Regions from separate parts of the Ramlibacter sp. GCM10027632 genome, predicted to be linked through region 1. Evidence: predicted binding sites of a transcription regulator. Region 1 holds the regulator's gene; the other holds the start of a gene.

Region 1 (7,661 bases):
CCCCCGTAGAGGACCACGCGCAAGGCGTCGATCCGGCTGGTGGTGACGTAGTTCAGCCAGTTGCCGGACCACTGTCCGGTGCAGGTGCCTAGGCTTCCGGCCGAGGCCGCTGGCGTGAACAGGCCGGCGTTGTCCGCCCGCCCGTTGTGGCTGTAGCAGGTGTTGCTGTCGAACAGGCCCAGGTAGGTGATGGCGGGCTTGAAGCGGGTGTCCGGGACGCCGTCACCGTCGATGTCGCTGGCGTCGTTGTACGCCTCGTAGAACAGCCGGTGGTCCTTGGCCGCGACCAGCATCACCAGGGGCTTGACCGCGGGGCGGCTGGCCAGCGGCACCCCGGGGATGGTGAAGTCGGCCCGCGCGGGCCAGGCGCTGCACCAGGCTGCGAGCAGGAGGGCCATGACGCCGTGGCGGGCGGCCAGGGCGGTGGGGGTCCGGGGGCATGGTGACATGTTCGAGGCTCCGGGTGGGCGCGGGATGGGCGGGCGTGACGGATTCGTTCCCGGCTTCTCAGTCGATGGCGTAGACCGACTGCAGCATCACGGCGGCGCGCCCGTTGCCGCCGGCACGTGCGGTGATTCGGTAGCGGCGGCAGTTCCGGGGGGCGTCCGGGCTGTCGCCGCAGGGGAATTCATTGCCGAGGTACTCCGCGAAGTACTGGGGCGTGACGGCGAGGGTGCCGCTGCCGACTGTGGTGGCGTCGCGCCAGCCGGTGAAGGCGGTGTCGGTCCAGCGCGGGGTGTCCTGCGGCGCGGGGATCGTGCAGGCACGCACGGAGGCGGGGGGCTGGGAGACATCGGTGCAGGCGGAGGCCGCGCCGGCTGTTGGCATGGGCTGGATGGCATCGACCAGCGCCTCGGCCTCGCGCAGCGCCGCCTCGGCGGCCTGGAAGGCGAGGCTGCGGTCCTGCGCGTAGCCGGCCATGCGCTCCTCCATCGCCCCCAGGCGCAGTGCGGCCAGCCCCAGCACCATCACGACGACCAGGATCACCAGGCCGACGACCAGGGCCAGGCCGCGGGACTGGCGGCGACGAGGGTGCCCCGCGGGCCTGCGCATGGCGTCAGCGGTCACGGTTTCGCAAGGTGGCGACGGAGACCAGCGTGCGCTCCAGCGGCTTGCCGCCGGCGCCGACCGCGTCCTCGCTGCGCAGGGTGAGCGTGATGCGCAGCGAGACGACGCGCTGGCTGTCCTGGCTCCAGCCGGCGGCGAAGCTCGCCGGCGGCGACCAGGCGGTGGCGAGTTCGCCATCCAGTTGGTCGTCCCGCGTGAGGGCCTCCACCTGCAGGTCTTCCACGCCGCGCGCGATCTCCTGGCTGCCTGCCACGGCGCTGCTGCCGCCTCCTGCGTTGAGGGCCATGCGGTACAGGGAGCGGGTGCCCTGGTCGTTCATGCCCACGAACCAGAACGATGGGTCCCAGCGGGCCAGCACGATCCCGCTCGCGGGCTCGAACTCGGCGTCGACCGGGTTCAGGCAGCCGGTGCCGACCGCGCCGAGGCGGTCTGTGCAGTTCCGGCCGGTGGCCTTGTGCTCCAGCGTGGCGCCCTGGGTGTTGACGGCGCTGGCCTGGAACAGCGCGCTGCGCCGGCCGTCGCAGGCCAGGATGATGTCGTTCGTGCGCAGGTCGCCCACGTCGGTGAGCGTGAATCGCCGGGCGGCGATGGCGTGGCCGGTGGCGCGCTGCACCAGGCCTGGGTCGTCGCTGGGGCGCATCAGCAGCAGTGCGCCGGTGCCCTTCAGGCGCTGGCCCGGTCCGGTGCCCCAGTCGGCGATGCCGGTGCTGGCCTGCGAGCCGCTCCACGCGCGTACCAGGCCGGCGTCGGTGTCGGCCCACCAGTCCATGGCGGGGCTGTTCACGGTGCGCAGGGTGTTGGCGTCCAGCCGGGTGCCGCAAGGCACCTGGCCCGCCTGGCGCGCCTCGCGCATCAGGCGGTCCAGCGCGAAGCGGCCGCCTTCCTGCAGGCGCGCCAGGCCCTCGTGGGTGCGGAACATGTCGCGGCTGGCGAGGTACAGGCCGATGACCCCGAGGAGCACGACCAGGCCCAGCACCAGGCTGACCAGCATTTCCACGAGGCTGAAGCCGCGCACGCGGCGAGGGGGAGTGGAGGGTGTCACAGGCGGGAGCTGACCGAGAGTTTCTGGGCGCCCAGGCCGCCGCCGAGGCGGTCGTCCCAGAGGACATCGACGGCGCAGACGGCGCTGGCCTCGCAGCGCACGAGCGCGCACGTGGTGGTGTCGCCGGACTGGCCCAGGTGGGCCTTGAGGGCGTCGAGCCAGGCTCGCAGGCTGTCGGCGGCGAAGGTGGTGCCCGCGATGTCGCTGCTCACGCAGGCCGGCTTCTCGAGGCTGGCGCCGAGGTCGTAGGCACCCGTGGCGGCGGAGGCCCGGTCGGCGCGCAGGATGTCGAGCAGGTGCTGAGCCATCACCACGCCCTGGGTGCGCTGCAAGCTGCTCACGTTGCCCTGGAGGCTGCGCGCCTGGAGCGCGGCCAGGCCCAGCATGCCGATGCTCAGGACCAGCACCGCGACGAGCACCTCGATGAGGCTGGCGCCGCGGTGCGCCCGGGTCCGGGGGCGGGAGGGGCGTACGGGCAGGTGCCTCATGGCCCCGGACAGGTCCCCTGGATGCCGGCGACGCGCTCGACGACGACGCGGCCGGTCTGCTGCATCACGAGCTGGCGGGCCCGTGCATCGTTGCCCAGGCCCGGGTCCGCGCTGCACACCCTCAGCGTGCCGTTGGCGCGCGCCCCGCCGGAGGGGACGAAGGTGACGCGATCGGTCAGGGTGCCGTTGCCCCGCACACGCAGGTCGGCATCGAGCGGGGAGACCTGGTAGGTGAGGGTCTCGGTGCCGCTGCGCGAGCCGTTGCCGTCGGCGTCGATGAAGGTGATCCAGCCGCTGCCCCAGTGGCGCTTGGCATCGGTGTCGCAGGTGGACTGGTCCTGGCTGCGGCATACGGTGACACGCCGGCCCAGGCGCACGGCCAGCGCGCGCGCCTGCATCAGGCTGCCCGTGAGCTCGCTGGTGGCGGACGACAGGCGCGCCGCGGCGAGCTGGGTGCGGAAGGAGGGGGCGGCGAGGGCGCCGAGGACGGCCAGGATCGCGATGGCGACGAGGGACTCGACGAGCGTCACGCCGCGCGTGGAGCGCAGGGCGCCGGCGCGTGGGGCTCGGGCGGTCGCAGTCGTGGACATGCCGCGACTATGCGAGGCGCCCTTCCGGGCTCACAGGGTGTGCCGACGAATGCAGGCGACGGCCGGGCGGCCGGGCCCGTCGCGGGCTTATCTGCGGACTTCGTCGACGAGGGTCTTGAACTCGTCGATGTCCTCGAAGCTGCGGTAGACGCTGGCGAAGCGCACGTACGCCACCTTGTCCAGCTTCTTGAGTTCTCGCATCACCAGCTCGCCGATGCGCGAGGAGGGGATCTCGCGCACGCCGAGGTTCAGGAGCTTTTCCTCGATGCGCTCGATCGCGGAGTCGACCTGCTCGGTGCTCACCGGCCGCTTGCGCAGGGCGAGGTTGAGGGAGTCGAGCAGCTTGGCCCGCTGGTACTCGATGCGCCGGCCGTCCTTCTTGACGACGGCCGGGAACGAGACGTCAGGCCGCTCGTAGGTGGTGAAGCGCTTCTCGCAATGGGCGCACTGGCGGCGCCGGCGCACGATGTCGCCGTCTTCGGCGACACGCGTTTCCACCACCTGGGTGTCGGCGTTGCCGCAGAAGGGGCATTTCATCGTGCCGCTGCCGCTTTAGCCGTAGACCGGGAAGCGGCGGGTCAGGGCGTTGACCTTCTCGCGCACCGCGGCGATGTTGGCCGGATCGCGCGGGTTGTCCAGCACGTCGGCGATCAGGTTAGCCGTGATGCGGGCTTCTTCTTCCTTGAAGCCACGGGTGGTCATGGCCGGGGTGCCGATGCGCACGCCGCTGGTCACGAACGGCTTCTCGGGGTCGTTCGGGATGGCGTTCTTGTTGATGGTCATGTGGGCGTCGCCCAGCACGGCCTCGGCTTCCTTGCCGGTGATGCCCTTGGCGCGCAGGTCGACCAGCATCACGTGGCTCTCGGTGCGGCCGCTGATGATGCGCAGGCCACGCTGGGTCAGGGTCTCGGCGACGACCTGGGCGTTCTTCACGACCTGCTGCTGGTAGGCCTTGAATTCGGGCGTCAGGGCTTCCTTGAAGGCCACCGCCTTGGCGGCGATCACATGCATCAGCGGGCCGCCCTGCAGGCCGGGGAAGATGGCGGAGTTGATCGCCTTCTCGTGCTCGGCCTTCATCAGGATGATGCCGCCGCGGGGGCCGCGCAGGCTCTTGTGGGTGGTGGAGGTCACCACGTCGGCGAAGGGCACCGGGTTGGGGTACACGCCCGCGGCGATCAGGCCGGCGTAGTGGGCCATGTCCACCATGAAGATGGCGCCGACTTCCTTGGCGATCTTGGCGAAGCGCTCGAAATCGATGCGCAGGGCGTAGGCGGAGGCGCCGGCCACGATCAGCTTGGGCTTGTGCTCGCGGGCCTTGGCTTCCATCGCGTCGTAGTCGATCTCTTCCTTCTCGTTCAGGCCGTAGGAGACGACGTTGAACCACTTGCCCGACATGTTCAGGGGCATGCCGTGGGTCAGGTGGCCGCCTTCGGCCAGGCTCATGCCCATGATGGTGTCGCCGGGCTTGAGGAAGGCCAGGAACACGGCCTCGTTGGCGGAGGCGCCGCAGTGCGGCTGCACGTTGGCGGCATCGGCGCCGAACAGCTGCTTGACGCGGTCGATCGCCAGTTGCTCGGCGATGTCCACGTACTCGCAGCCGCCGTAGTAGCGCTTGCCGGGGTAGCCCTCGGCGTACTTGTTGGTCAGCTGGGTGCCCTGGGCCGCCATGACGGCGGGGGAGGCGTAGTTCTCGCTGGCGATCAGCTCGATGTGCTCTTCCTGCCGACGGTTTTCGGCCTGGATCGCGGCGAACAGTTCAGGATCGGTTTGCTCGATGAGGGTATTGCGGTGGTACACGGCGGCAGTCCTTCGGTCTTTTCAGACGGTGGTCCCTGATGTCGAACAAGCGTCGAACAAGGGCTGCCCAGGCGAACGGCGGATCACCGGCACGGCCGGCGGTACGCTCCCCCGTGGTGTCCCACGTCGGCGCGTGCCGCCTGCTCGAGGCGGACGCGCCTATCGCCAGTCGCGTACGGGCGTAAGTGTATCCGAGGCCCGGGGGGCTTCAGGACAGGGCGAGGGCGGCGACGCGCGCCGGCCCGGTCTCGGGCTTGTTGGCGCGCAGGCCGGTGGGGGCGGAGTGCGGCACGTTCTGGCCGGCCGCGACCTGCTTGAGGCGCTGGTGCTCGGCCAGCACCTTGTCGGCGTAGCCGTTGTCGTCCTCGACGTTGGCGGCGCCCACGTAGTAGCGCAGGCCCGCCTCGAGCGAGCCGGCGCGCTGGATGCACTCCTGCAGCACCTTCACGCCCACGCGCAGGTTGGACACCGGGTCGAAGGCGGCGAGCTTGCCGCCGAACAGGCTGTACTTGTCGCTGTGGACCTTGGTCATCACCTGCATCAGCCCCTGGGCGCCCACCGGGCTCTGGGCGAACGGGTTGAAGCCGGATTCCACGGCCATCACGGCCAGGATCAGCGTCGGGTCGAGCTTGACCTTGGCGCCGACCTGGTAGGCCTCGGCGACCAGCGCGCTGATCGGCTCCGGCGCGACGCGGTACTTGCGGCTGAGCCAATGCGCCACGGCGGCCTGCTGCTTGGGCAGGTCGGCCGGATCGGTGGCGGTGGCGCGGTCGATCGCGGCCAGGTCGGCCTCGATGCCCAGCGCATCCGCCTGGCGGGCCTGGAGCCAGCCCATCAGGCGCGCCTCGCCGCTTTCGCGCAGGTCGGGGCGGACGGTGAGGGTGACGGTGGCGAACACGACGGCCAGGCCGACGAGGGCGAAGCTGTTGTGGGTGATTTCGAAAAAGCCCTGGGCGACGTCGGATGCGAAGACTCGCAAGCCCTGGACGATGTTCTCGAACGCTGTCATAGCACTTCCTTTCTACGCGGGGGACGGGCCGGAAAGACGCTGTGAGCGTCTGGCTCGGGCTCGTGCACCTCGTTTGGATTGGTACGCTGTCCGCGGCGACAGGCCTTGACAGGACTCTGCGGGGTTGCCGGGACTTGGCCGGGGTCGGCAGCGGGTTTCGGGAGTCCCTGTGACGTTTTACAGGAATGGGCGGATTCTAGGGGGCTCCTAATAACCGGTCAATATTAAGGGAATCGTTCTTTATTCCTCCCGGTTTGACTTCTTGGCCACCCATCCCGGGGCAATCGACGCGCCCGGAGCCATTGAAAACTCAAACTTGAACAGCTGGCGGCCGGCGGTTACGCTGACTTCGCTCGAGTGATTCGAGCATCCCGCTGGCGATGCCGCTTCGGTGGTCCGCCGGCCAACCCGGGAAGCAATCGTTGCTTCCGCTGCGGGCGGGACGAGAACCTCCCAACCGCGCCTGGCGCCGGACTTCGGGTCCGGGCCAAGCCCGGCAGATGGCTTCAGGCTTCTGCCGGGCTTTCTCTTTTCCGGGCCCCGTGGCGCGGGCCGCGCGCCAGCCGCCCGGTTTCGAGGGGACAATACGCGATTGCTTTCGAATCCCGGGCGCCCCGTGGCGCTCCAGAAGACACAGTGACCCAAGCCCCGACCCGACCCCACGATACCCAGGCCCTCGACACGCTCACCGGCGGCGCCTTCACGGCCGCGACCTCCGGCGAGCGCGCCGCGCGACTGCGCGAATGGCTGGCCAGCGAACCCGCCGTCGAGCAGATGCAGGAGGTCTACCGAGAACTCAGCAGCCGAGACAAGGGCGCGGCCCGCGTGCTGCGTGAGCGGCTGGACGAGATCAAGCGGGCCAAGGGGCAGGAAGCCATCGCGGCCGAGTGGGCCGAGAAGGCCCAGGCCCTGCTGGCCCAGGCCAAGCTGAACATCGCCGATGCGCTGGCCTGGCAGCGTGACGCCGCCAAGGCCGGCGCCCCCCTGAGCCGCGAGCCGCTGGCCGGCCTCAAGTCGCAGCTGGCCGAGCGCGTGAAGGGGGTCGAGGACCTCCAGCACCGCGTGCAGGTGCAGCGTGAGGCAGCCGTGCTGCTGGCCCAGCGCATCGAGGTGCTCTCCACCAAGTCCTGGCGCGACGCGCAGGCGGCGGCCGAGGCGCTGCGCGCCGACGTGCCGGTCTGGCAGCAGCAGGCCCAGGCCCTGGTCGAGGACCCGACCTGGCCCAGCGTCGACGCCCGTTTCCCGCCCCTGCTGGAGGCCTCGCGTGCCCAGCTGCAGGCGGTGTGGGAGGCTTTCGAGAGCGCCTTGGCCCAGGCTGGCGCGGCCGAGAACGATCCCGCCGCGCCGCTGCCGCCCGTGCCGGTGTGGGCCGATGAGCTGCGTGTGGCGCGCGGCCTGCCGGCCGAGCTGCCGGCCAAGCCGGCCCGCCCCAAGGTCGATCCCGAACTGCGTGCCAAGGCCAACGAGGCCGTGCGCGCGGCGCTGGCGAAGGTCGAGCAGGAAGTGGGCGAGGGCCATGGCAAGGCCAGTGCCGGCGCCGCCGCTGCACTGCGCAACGCGCTGAAGGAGTACGGCAAGCTGGTCGATGCCGACCTCGACCGCCAGGCCCACGGCGCCCTGGCGGCTGCCGGCGAGATGGAAGGCTGGCAGCGCTGGCGCACCGACCA
Region 2 (7,661 bases), on a different contig from region 1:
CGGAGCGGCGGCCTTCTTGGCAGCGGGCTTCTTGGCGGCAGCGGCCTTCTTCGCCGGAGCGGCAGCCTTTTTGGCGGCGGGCTTCTTGGCGGCGGCGACCTTCTTGGCCGGAGCGGCCTTCTTGGCTGCAACCTTCTTGGCGGCCACCGGCTTCTTGGCGGCGACCTTCTTCGCGGCGGGCTTCTTGGCCGCAGCGACCTTCTTCGCGGCCGGCTTCTTGGCGGCGGCGACCTTCTTGGCGGCCGGAGCCTTCTTCGCAACGGCCTTCTTGGCGGCCGGTTTCTTAGCAGTTGCCATCACTATCTCCTGTTCAAGTTGATCAACATCAACGAAAGAAGCACTCCACATCGCCCGATGGCGCCGGGAGCGATTCATGCGGCTGGGCCCGGGCCCAACTGCATGAACACCGTAGCCCGCGTGCCGCCCGGCTCTCCGGCCAGGTCGGCGCCCGCGGGCGAATCTCGTCTCAAAGCACGGCTGTGGTCGCTATCCAACTCCCGCAGTTGCCGTCGTCAATCCCAGGAAAGCGCGCCACCCGACTGGTACTCGATCACGCGGGTTTCGAAGAAATTGCGCTCTTTCTTCAGGTCAATCATTTCGCTCATCCAGGGGAAGGGGTTTTCCTCGTTGGGGAAAAGCGCTTCCAGGCCGATCTGCGTGGCGCGGCGGTTCGCGATGTAGCGCAGGTAGCCCTTGAACATGGAGGCATTGAGGCCCAGCACGCCACGCGGCATGGTGTCCTCGGCATAGCGGTACTCGAGTTCCACGGCCTTGAGGAACAGGGCCTTGATCTCGGCCTTGAACTCGGCGGTCCACAGGTGGGGGTTCTCGAGCTTCAGCTGGTTGATCAGGTCGATGCCGAAGTTGCAGTGCATCGACTCGTCGCGCAGGATGTACTGGTACTGCTCGGCGGCGCCCGTCATCTTGTTCTGGCGGCCCAGCGCCAGGATCTGGGTGAAGCCGACGTAGAAGAACAGGCCCTCCATCAGGCAGGCGAAGACGATCAGGCTCTTGAGGAGGGTCTGGTCGGCCTCGGGGGTGCCGGTGCGGAAGTCGGGGTCCATGATCGCGTCGATGAACGGGATCAGGAACTGGTCCTTGTCGCGGATGGACTGGACCTCGTGGTAGGCGTTGAAGATCTCGGACTCGTCCAGGCCCAGCGACTCCACGATGTACTGGTAGGCGTGGGTGTGGATCGCTTCCTCGAAGGCCTGGCGCAGCAGGAACTGGCGGCACTCGGGCGCCGTGATGTGGCGGTAGGTGCCCAGCACGATGTTGTTGGCGGCCAGCGAGTCGGCGGTGACGAAGAAGCCGAGGTTGCGCTTGATGATGCGGCGCTCGTCCTCGGTCAGGCCGTTCGGGTCCTTCCACGTGGCGATGTCGCGGGTCATGTTGACCTCTTGCGGCATCCAGTGGTTGGCGCAGGTGGCCAGGTACTTCTCCCAGGCCCACTTGTACTTGAACGGCACCAGCTGGTTGACGTCGGTCTGGCCGTTGATGATTCGCTTGTCGGCGGCGACGACGCGGCGCGTGCTGGCGGCTTGCGCGGACGACGCGGCGAGGGGTGCGGAGGCGGCGGTGACGGTGGCCGCCACGGGGGACAACTGGGCTTCACCGAAGGAAGCGGGACCCTGGCTGCCGGTGAAGCCGGTGCCTTGGGGAGCCTGCGATGCGGGCTTGACGTCTTCGTCCCAGGTCAACATAGATTTTCCAATGCTCTCATTATGAGAGCAGCGATGTGGAATGCAAAGTGTTCATTCACATCACTGCCCGATTCTGTTGCTCGTTTGCGTCGACGCACTGTCGGAGAAGACCGACAGCGCGCCTTCGCGTTCCATCACTGCGTCACTGGCAGGCTTCGCACGTGGGATCGTCGACGCCACAGAACTTCACGTCGGTGGCGGGGACGGCATCCATCTGCGCGCGGGCCGCGGCGGCGGCGGCCTCGAGGGCGCTCATGCCCTGGCCCTGCGACGGCGCGCCCGAGGACACGGCGTTCAGGCGGCCCGAGGTCACGGTGGACTTCTCGGTGTGCGTGGCGCTGATGGTGCGCAGGTAGTAGGTGGTCTTCAGGCCGCGGGTCCATGCCAGCTTGTAGGTGTCGTCGAGCTTCTTGCCCGAGACGCCGGCCATGTAGATGTTCAGGGATTGGGCCTGGTCGATCCACTTCTGGCGGCGGGCGGCGGCTTCCACCAGCCACTGCGGCTCCACCTCGAAGGCGGTGGCATACAGGGCCTTGATCTCCTGCGGCACGCGGTCGATCGGGCGCAGCGAGCCGTCGAAGTGCTTCAGGTCCATGACCATCACGTCGTCCCACAGGCCCAGGCGCTTGAGGTCACGCACCAGGTAGTGGTTGATGACGGTGAACTCGCCGGACAGGTTGGACTTGACCGACAGGTTGCCGAAGCACGGCTCGATCGAGGCGTCGACGCCGATGATGTTGGAGATGGTCGCCGTCGGCGCGATGGCCACGCAGTTGGAGTTGCGCATGCCGTCGGCCGCGATCTTCTTGCGCAGCGCGTCCCAGTCCAGGGTGCTGGAGCGGTCCACTTCCACGTAGCCGCCGCGGGCCTGCGCCAGCAGGTCGACGGTGTCGGGCGGCAGGATGCCCTTGTCCCACAGCGAGCCGCGGTAGCTGGAGTAGCGGCCACGCTCCTTGGCCAGCTCGGTGGAGGCCCAGTAGGCGTAGTAGCAGACGGCTTCCATCGACTTGTCGGCGAAGTCCACCGCCTCCTGCGAGGCGTAGGGGATACGCAGCTCGTACAGCGCGTCCTGGAAGGCCATGATGCCCATGCCCACCGGGCGGTGGCGCAGGTTGGAGTCACGCGCCTTCTTGACGGCGTAGTAGTTGATGTCGATCACGTTATCGAGCATGCGCATGGCCACGGAGACCGTGCGCTTGAGCTTGTCGTGGTCGATGGCGCCGTCCTTGAGGTGCTGGCGCAGGTTGATCGAGCCCAGGTTGCAGACGGCGGTCTCGGTGTCGCTGGTGTTCAGGGTGATCTCGGTGCACAGGTTGGACGAGTGCACCACGCCCACGTGCTGCTGCGGCGAGCGCACGTTGCAGGCGTCCTTGAACGTGATCCAGGGGTGGCCGGTCTCGAACAGCATGGTGAGCATCTTGCGCCACAGGTCGGCGGCCTGGACGGTCTTGCTCGGCTTGATCTCGCCGCGGCGGGCCTTCTCTTCGTAGGCGACGTAGGCCTTCTCGAACTCGGCGCCGTACAGGTCGTGCAGGTCCGGGCAGGTGGAGGGGGAGAACAGGGTCCACTCGCCCTTTTCCATGACGCGGCGCATGAACAGGTCGGGGATCCAGTTGGCCGTGTTCATGTCGTGGGTGCGGCGGCGGTCGTCACCCGTGTTCTTGCGCAGCTCGAGGAATTCCTCGATGTCCAGGTGCCAGGTCTCCAGGTAAGTGCAGACCGCACCCTTGCGCTTGCCGCCCTGGTTCACCGCCACGGCGGTGTCGTTGACGACCTTCAGGAAGGGGACCACGCCCTGCGACTCGCCGTTGGTGCCCTTGATGTGGGAGCCCAGGGCGCGCACGCGGGTCCAGTCGTTGCCCAGGCCGCCGGCGAACTTGGACAGCAGGGCGTTTTCCTTGATGGACTCGTAGATGCCGTCCAGGTCGTCCGGCACCGTGGTCAGGTAGCAGGAGGACAGCTGCGAGCGCAGCGTGCCGCTGTTGAACAGCGTCGGCGTGGACGACATGAAGTCGAAGCTGGAGAGGACTTCGTAGAACTCGATGGCGCGGGCTTCGCGGTCGATTTCGTTGAGGGCCAGGCCCATGGCGACGCGCATGAAGAAGGCCTGCGGCAGCTCGATGCGGGTCTTGCGCACGTGCAGGAAGTAGCGGTCGTACAGGGTCTGCAGGCCCAGGTAGTCGAACTGCTGGTCACGCTCGGCCTTCAGGGCGGCGCCCAGGCGGGCCAGGTCGTACTGCAGCAGCTCGGGATTGAGCAGCTCGCTGTCCACGCCCTTCTTGATGAAGGTGGGGAAGTAGTCGGCGTAGCTGGCGGCGGCCTCGGCGGGGGTGACGTCGCGGCCCAGGACCTCCTTGAAGATCGTGTGCAGCAGCAGGCGCGCGGTGGCGTAGGTGTAGTCCGGGTCCTTCTCGATCTTGGTGCGGGCGGCCAGGATGGAGGCCTTGTAGACCTCGTCCATCGGCACGCCGTCGTACAGGTTGCGCAGCGTCTCGGCGACGATGGGCTCGGCCTTCACGTCGGCGCCCAGGTTGGCGCAGGCGCTCTCGATCAGGGCCTTGAGCTGGGCGACATCCAGGGGGATGCGCTGGCCGCCGTCGGTGACATGCAGCTGGGGCTCGGCCGGCTTGGCGGCCTCGGGCTGCTTGGCGGCGCGCTCCTGGGCGCGGCGCTCGCGATACAGCACGTAGGCGCGGGCGATCTCGTGGTGGCCGCCGCGCATCAGGCCGAGTTCGACCTGGTCCTGCACGTCCTCGATGTGGAAGGTGCCGCCGCCCGGGCGCGAGCGCAGCAGGGCGCGCACCACGGCCTGGGTCAGGCCGTCGACGGTCTCACGCACGCTGGCAGAGGCGGCGCCCTGGGTGCCGTGCACCGCCAGGAAGGCCTTCATCAGCGCGATCGCGATCTTGTCCGGCGCGAAGGGCACGACCGCGCCGTTGCGTCGGATGATCTGGTAGTTGGCCAGGCCCTGGCCGGCGGCGCCGGCTTGGGACGCGGCGCCCGACGAGGCAGCGGCGCCGGTGAAGGCTTGTGCGGAGGGGGTGCTCAGGGCAGTTTGCATGGGACCTCGTGTGGTGTGTCTTCTCGTGTGTTTTGGATGGGCGCAAAGCGCACGCGCTGGGATTCGCCGGGGGTTGCGCGGTAGTGCCCGCTCACCTTTTGTGGTCGGAATTCGGCGATTCCGTGTCAACAACGCAGGCACTATATCTAGGGCCTGAGTGTATCGCAAGGCACCACATGTAGTGTTCTTGCCATTGACGAGAATTTCGCGCGCGACCTCGCGGCGGCGGCCTAGAACCTAGGGTGTGTCATCGGATTCCCTGGCCCGGGAACACGCTGAGTTCAGGAGGGCAGGGAGTCGCCGGCCCCGCCCAGGCTGCGGGCCAGCCGCGCCCAGTCGAAGCCGGGGCCCGGGTCGCGCTTGCGGCCGGGCGCGATGTGCTCGTGCCCGGCGATGTGGCGCACCGGGTAATGCTGCTGCAAGGCCGAGGCCAGGCTGGCGAGGGCCTCGTACTGCGCGGGCTCGAAGGGGTCGCCCTCCAGGCCCTCGAGCTCGATGCCGATCGAGTCGTCGTTGCAGTTGCCGCGCCCGCGCCACTGCGAGGCGCCGGCATGCCAGGCCCGCGCGTCGCAGCTGACGAACTGCCACAGCGCGCCGTCGCGTCGGATATAGAAATGCGCGGAGACCTGCAGCCCGCGGATCCCCTGGAAGTAGGGGTGGGCGTCCCAGTCCAGGGTGTTCGTGAACAGGCGCTGCACCTCGTCGCCACCGTACTGCCCGGGCGGCAGGCTGATGGAGTGGATCACCAGCAGGTCGATGCAGGCGCCGGCGGGGCGCGCGCCGAAGTTGGGCGAATCCAGCCGGCGCGCGAAGCGGTACCAGCCACCCTGGAACAGGGGCGCGGCGGGGGCTTCCCTCATGCGCGGTCGTCCGCCGCGTCGTCGGGGCCGGGCGTGGCGATGCCCAGGCGCGCGATGCGGTAGCGGATCTGGCGCAGGCTCAGGCCCAGGCGTTGCGCCGCGGCGGTGCGGTTGAAGCCGCTCTCGCGCAGGGCCCGCACCAGGATCTCGCGCTCGCGCTCGTCAAGCCAGGCCTGCAGGTCGGAGGGCAGGCCGGCGGCGGGGACGGCCTGCGCACCGGCGGCGGCCGCGGCGGGCAGGGGCGCCGGCGCGCTCACCGCGGGCTCGGCTTCGAGCGACAGGTCCAGTCCATCGCTCAGGGCCACGGCCCGGTGCAGCATGTTCTCCAGCTCGCGCACGTTGCCCGTGAGCGGCAGCGACTGCAGTTGCGCCAGCAGCCCGGGCGTCAGCGGCGGCACTGGCGTGCCGGCGTCCTGGGCGATGCGCGCGAGCAGCGCGGCGCACAGGGCCGGCAGGTCCTCGCGCCGCTCGCGCAGCGGCGGCACCAGGATCTCGATGACGTTGAGGCGGTAGTACAGGTCCTGGCGGAAGCGACCGGCCTGGACCTCGGCGGCGAGGTCCTTGTGCGTGGCGCTGAGGATGCGGGCATCGACCGCCTCCTCCTGGGTGGAGCCGATCGGGCGCACCCGGCGTTCCTGGATCGCGCGCAGCAGCCGCGACTGCATCGCCAGGGGCAGGTCGCCGATCTCGTCGAGGAACAGGGTGCCGCCATGGGCGGCCTGGAAGAAGCCGGGCCGGTCGTGGGTGGAGCCGGTGTAGGAGCCCTTGCGCGCGCCGAAGAACTCGGCCTCCAGCAGCGACTCGGGAATGGCGCCGCAGTTCACCGCCACGAAGGGGCCGGCGGCGCGGTGGCTGCAGGCGTGGATGGCGCGCGCCACCAGCTCCTTGCCGGTGCCCGACTCGCCGCGCACCAGCACCGGCGCCATGCTGCGGGCGACCTTGGCCACCCGGTCCTTGACCGAGCGCATCGCCGGGGAGTCGCCGGCCAGGCGCTCGAGCGCGGATTCGCCGCGCGGCAGCGCGGCGGCGCTGGCCCGAGGAGCGCCGGCCCGCATGCCGGCGTCGCCCTCGTGGACGGCCGAGGCCACCACGGCGCGGAACTGGCGCAGGTCCACCGGCTTGGTGAGGTAGTCGAAGGCGCCGGCCTTGAGGGCCTCGACCGCGTTCTCGGCCGACCCGTAGGCCGTCATCACGATGCAGCGTTCGGGACGCTGCTGGCGCGAGATCTCCTGCAGCAGCGACAGGCCCAGGCCGTCGGGCAGGCGCATGTCGGAGATGACCACGTCGAAGCGCCGGGCCGCGAGCATCGCGCGGGCCTCCTCCAGCGTGGCGGCGGCGTCGACGCTGTAGCCTTCACGCAGCAGGGTCAGCTCGTAGAGCGTGCGCAGGTCCGGCTCGTCGTCGACGACGAGGACCTGGGCCGCGGCGTGGGAGGCAGGCTGCTGCATCAGACGGGTATTGTGGCAGGCGAGGGTCCGGCGACATCCGCCGGCGGCGGGCGGAAACTCACGATGAAGGCGTTGCCCTCGCGCCCGTTGTCCTGCGGCGAGGGCGCGCGCCGGTAGCCGATCTGCGCGCCATGGCGCTCGCACAGCTCGCGGCAGATGTACAGGCCCAGGCCGCTGGAGCGGCTCTCGGACGAAAAGAACGGCTCGAACAGGTGACGCTGCACCGCGGGCTCCAGCGGCGCGCCGTCGCTCCAGACCACCAGCACCGCGCGGTCGGCGCCGGGCTGGGTGGTGACCTGGATCGCGTCGGCCCGGTCGCTGGCGTAGCGGCTGGCGTTGTCCAGGAGGTTCACCAGCACGCGGCGCAGGTGCTCCGGCTCGAAGGGCACGCGCGCCAGCGGCGCGCGCAGCGCCATCGCGGGGCGGCCGGGCAGGCCGGCCTGGCGCGACCAGTCCTGGCACACGGTCGCCACGCTGGCGTCCAGCGCCAGCGGCGGTGAGGGCGCGGTGTCCTGCTGCTGCACCCGCGAGACATTGAGGATCTCCTCGACGATGCGCTCCAGGCGCCGTGCGTTCTGCCCCACCAGCG

What was found. Region 1 encodes NrdR, which represses ribonucleotide reductase genes. Its sites were predicted from a motif close to CACNANATNTNGTG; they were not measured.
Region 2: a site for NrdR is predicted at 4,935-4,948, ahead of ACFQZY_RS13355 (ribonucleoside-diphosphate reductase subunit alpha). Genes of this name have one in related genera too.

Annotation. Positions count from the first base shown of each region.
Region 1 covers NZ_JBHTGW010000001.1:304,861-312,521, reverse strand. Annotated here, with positions in the region: gene ACFQZY_RS01390 (pilus assembly protein) at 1-449, opposite strand, end outside; gene ACFQZY_RS01385 (PilX N-terminal domain-containing pilus assembly protein) at 508-1,068, opposite strand; gene ACFQZY_RS01380 (PilW family protein) at 1,058-2,083, opposite strand; gene pilV (type IV pilus modification protein PilV) at 2,107-2,598, opposite strand; gene ACFQZY_RS01370 (GspH/FimT family pseudopilin) at 2,595-3,188, opposite strand; gene nrdR (transcriptional regulator NrdR) at 3,276-3,725, opposite strand; gene glyA (serine hydroxymethyltransferase) at 3,741-4,985, opposite strand; ZMP/ZTP riboswitch at 5,044-5,168, opposite strand; gene ACFQZY_RS01355 (lytic transglycosylase domain-containing protein) at 5,194-5,994, opposite strand; gene ACFQZY_RS01350 (DUF349 domain-containing protein) at 6,631-7,661, shown strand, end outside.
Region 2 covers NZ_JBHTGW010000008.1:109,177-116,837, forward strand. Annotated here, with positions in the region: gene ACFQZY_RS13345 (histone H1-like repetitive region-containing protein) at 1-297, opposite strand, end outside; gene ACFQZY_RS13350 (ribonucleotide-diphosphate reductase subunit beta) at 513-1,703, opposite strand; gene ACFQZY_RS13355 (ribonucleoside-diphosphate reductase subunit alpha) at 1,846-4,764, opposite strand; gene ampD (1,6-anhydro-N-acetylmuramyl-L-alanine amidase AmpD) at 5,046-5,624, opposite strand; gene ACFQZY_RS13365 (sigma-54-dependent transcriptional regulator) at 5,621-7,072, opposite strand; gene ACFQZY_RS13370 (sensor histidine kinase) at 7,072-7,661, opposite strand, start outside.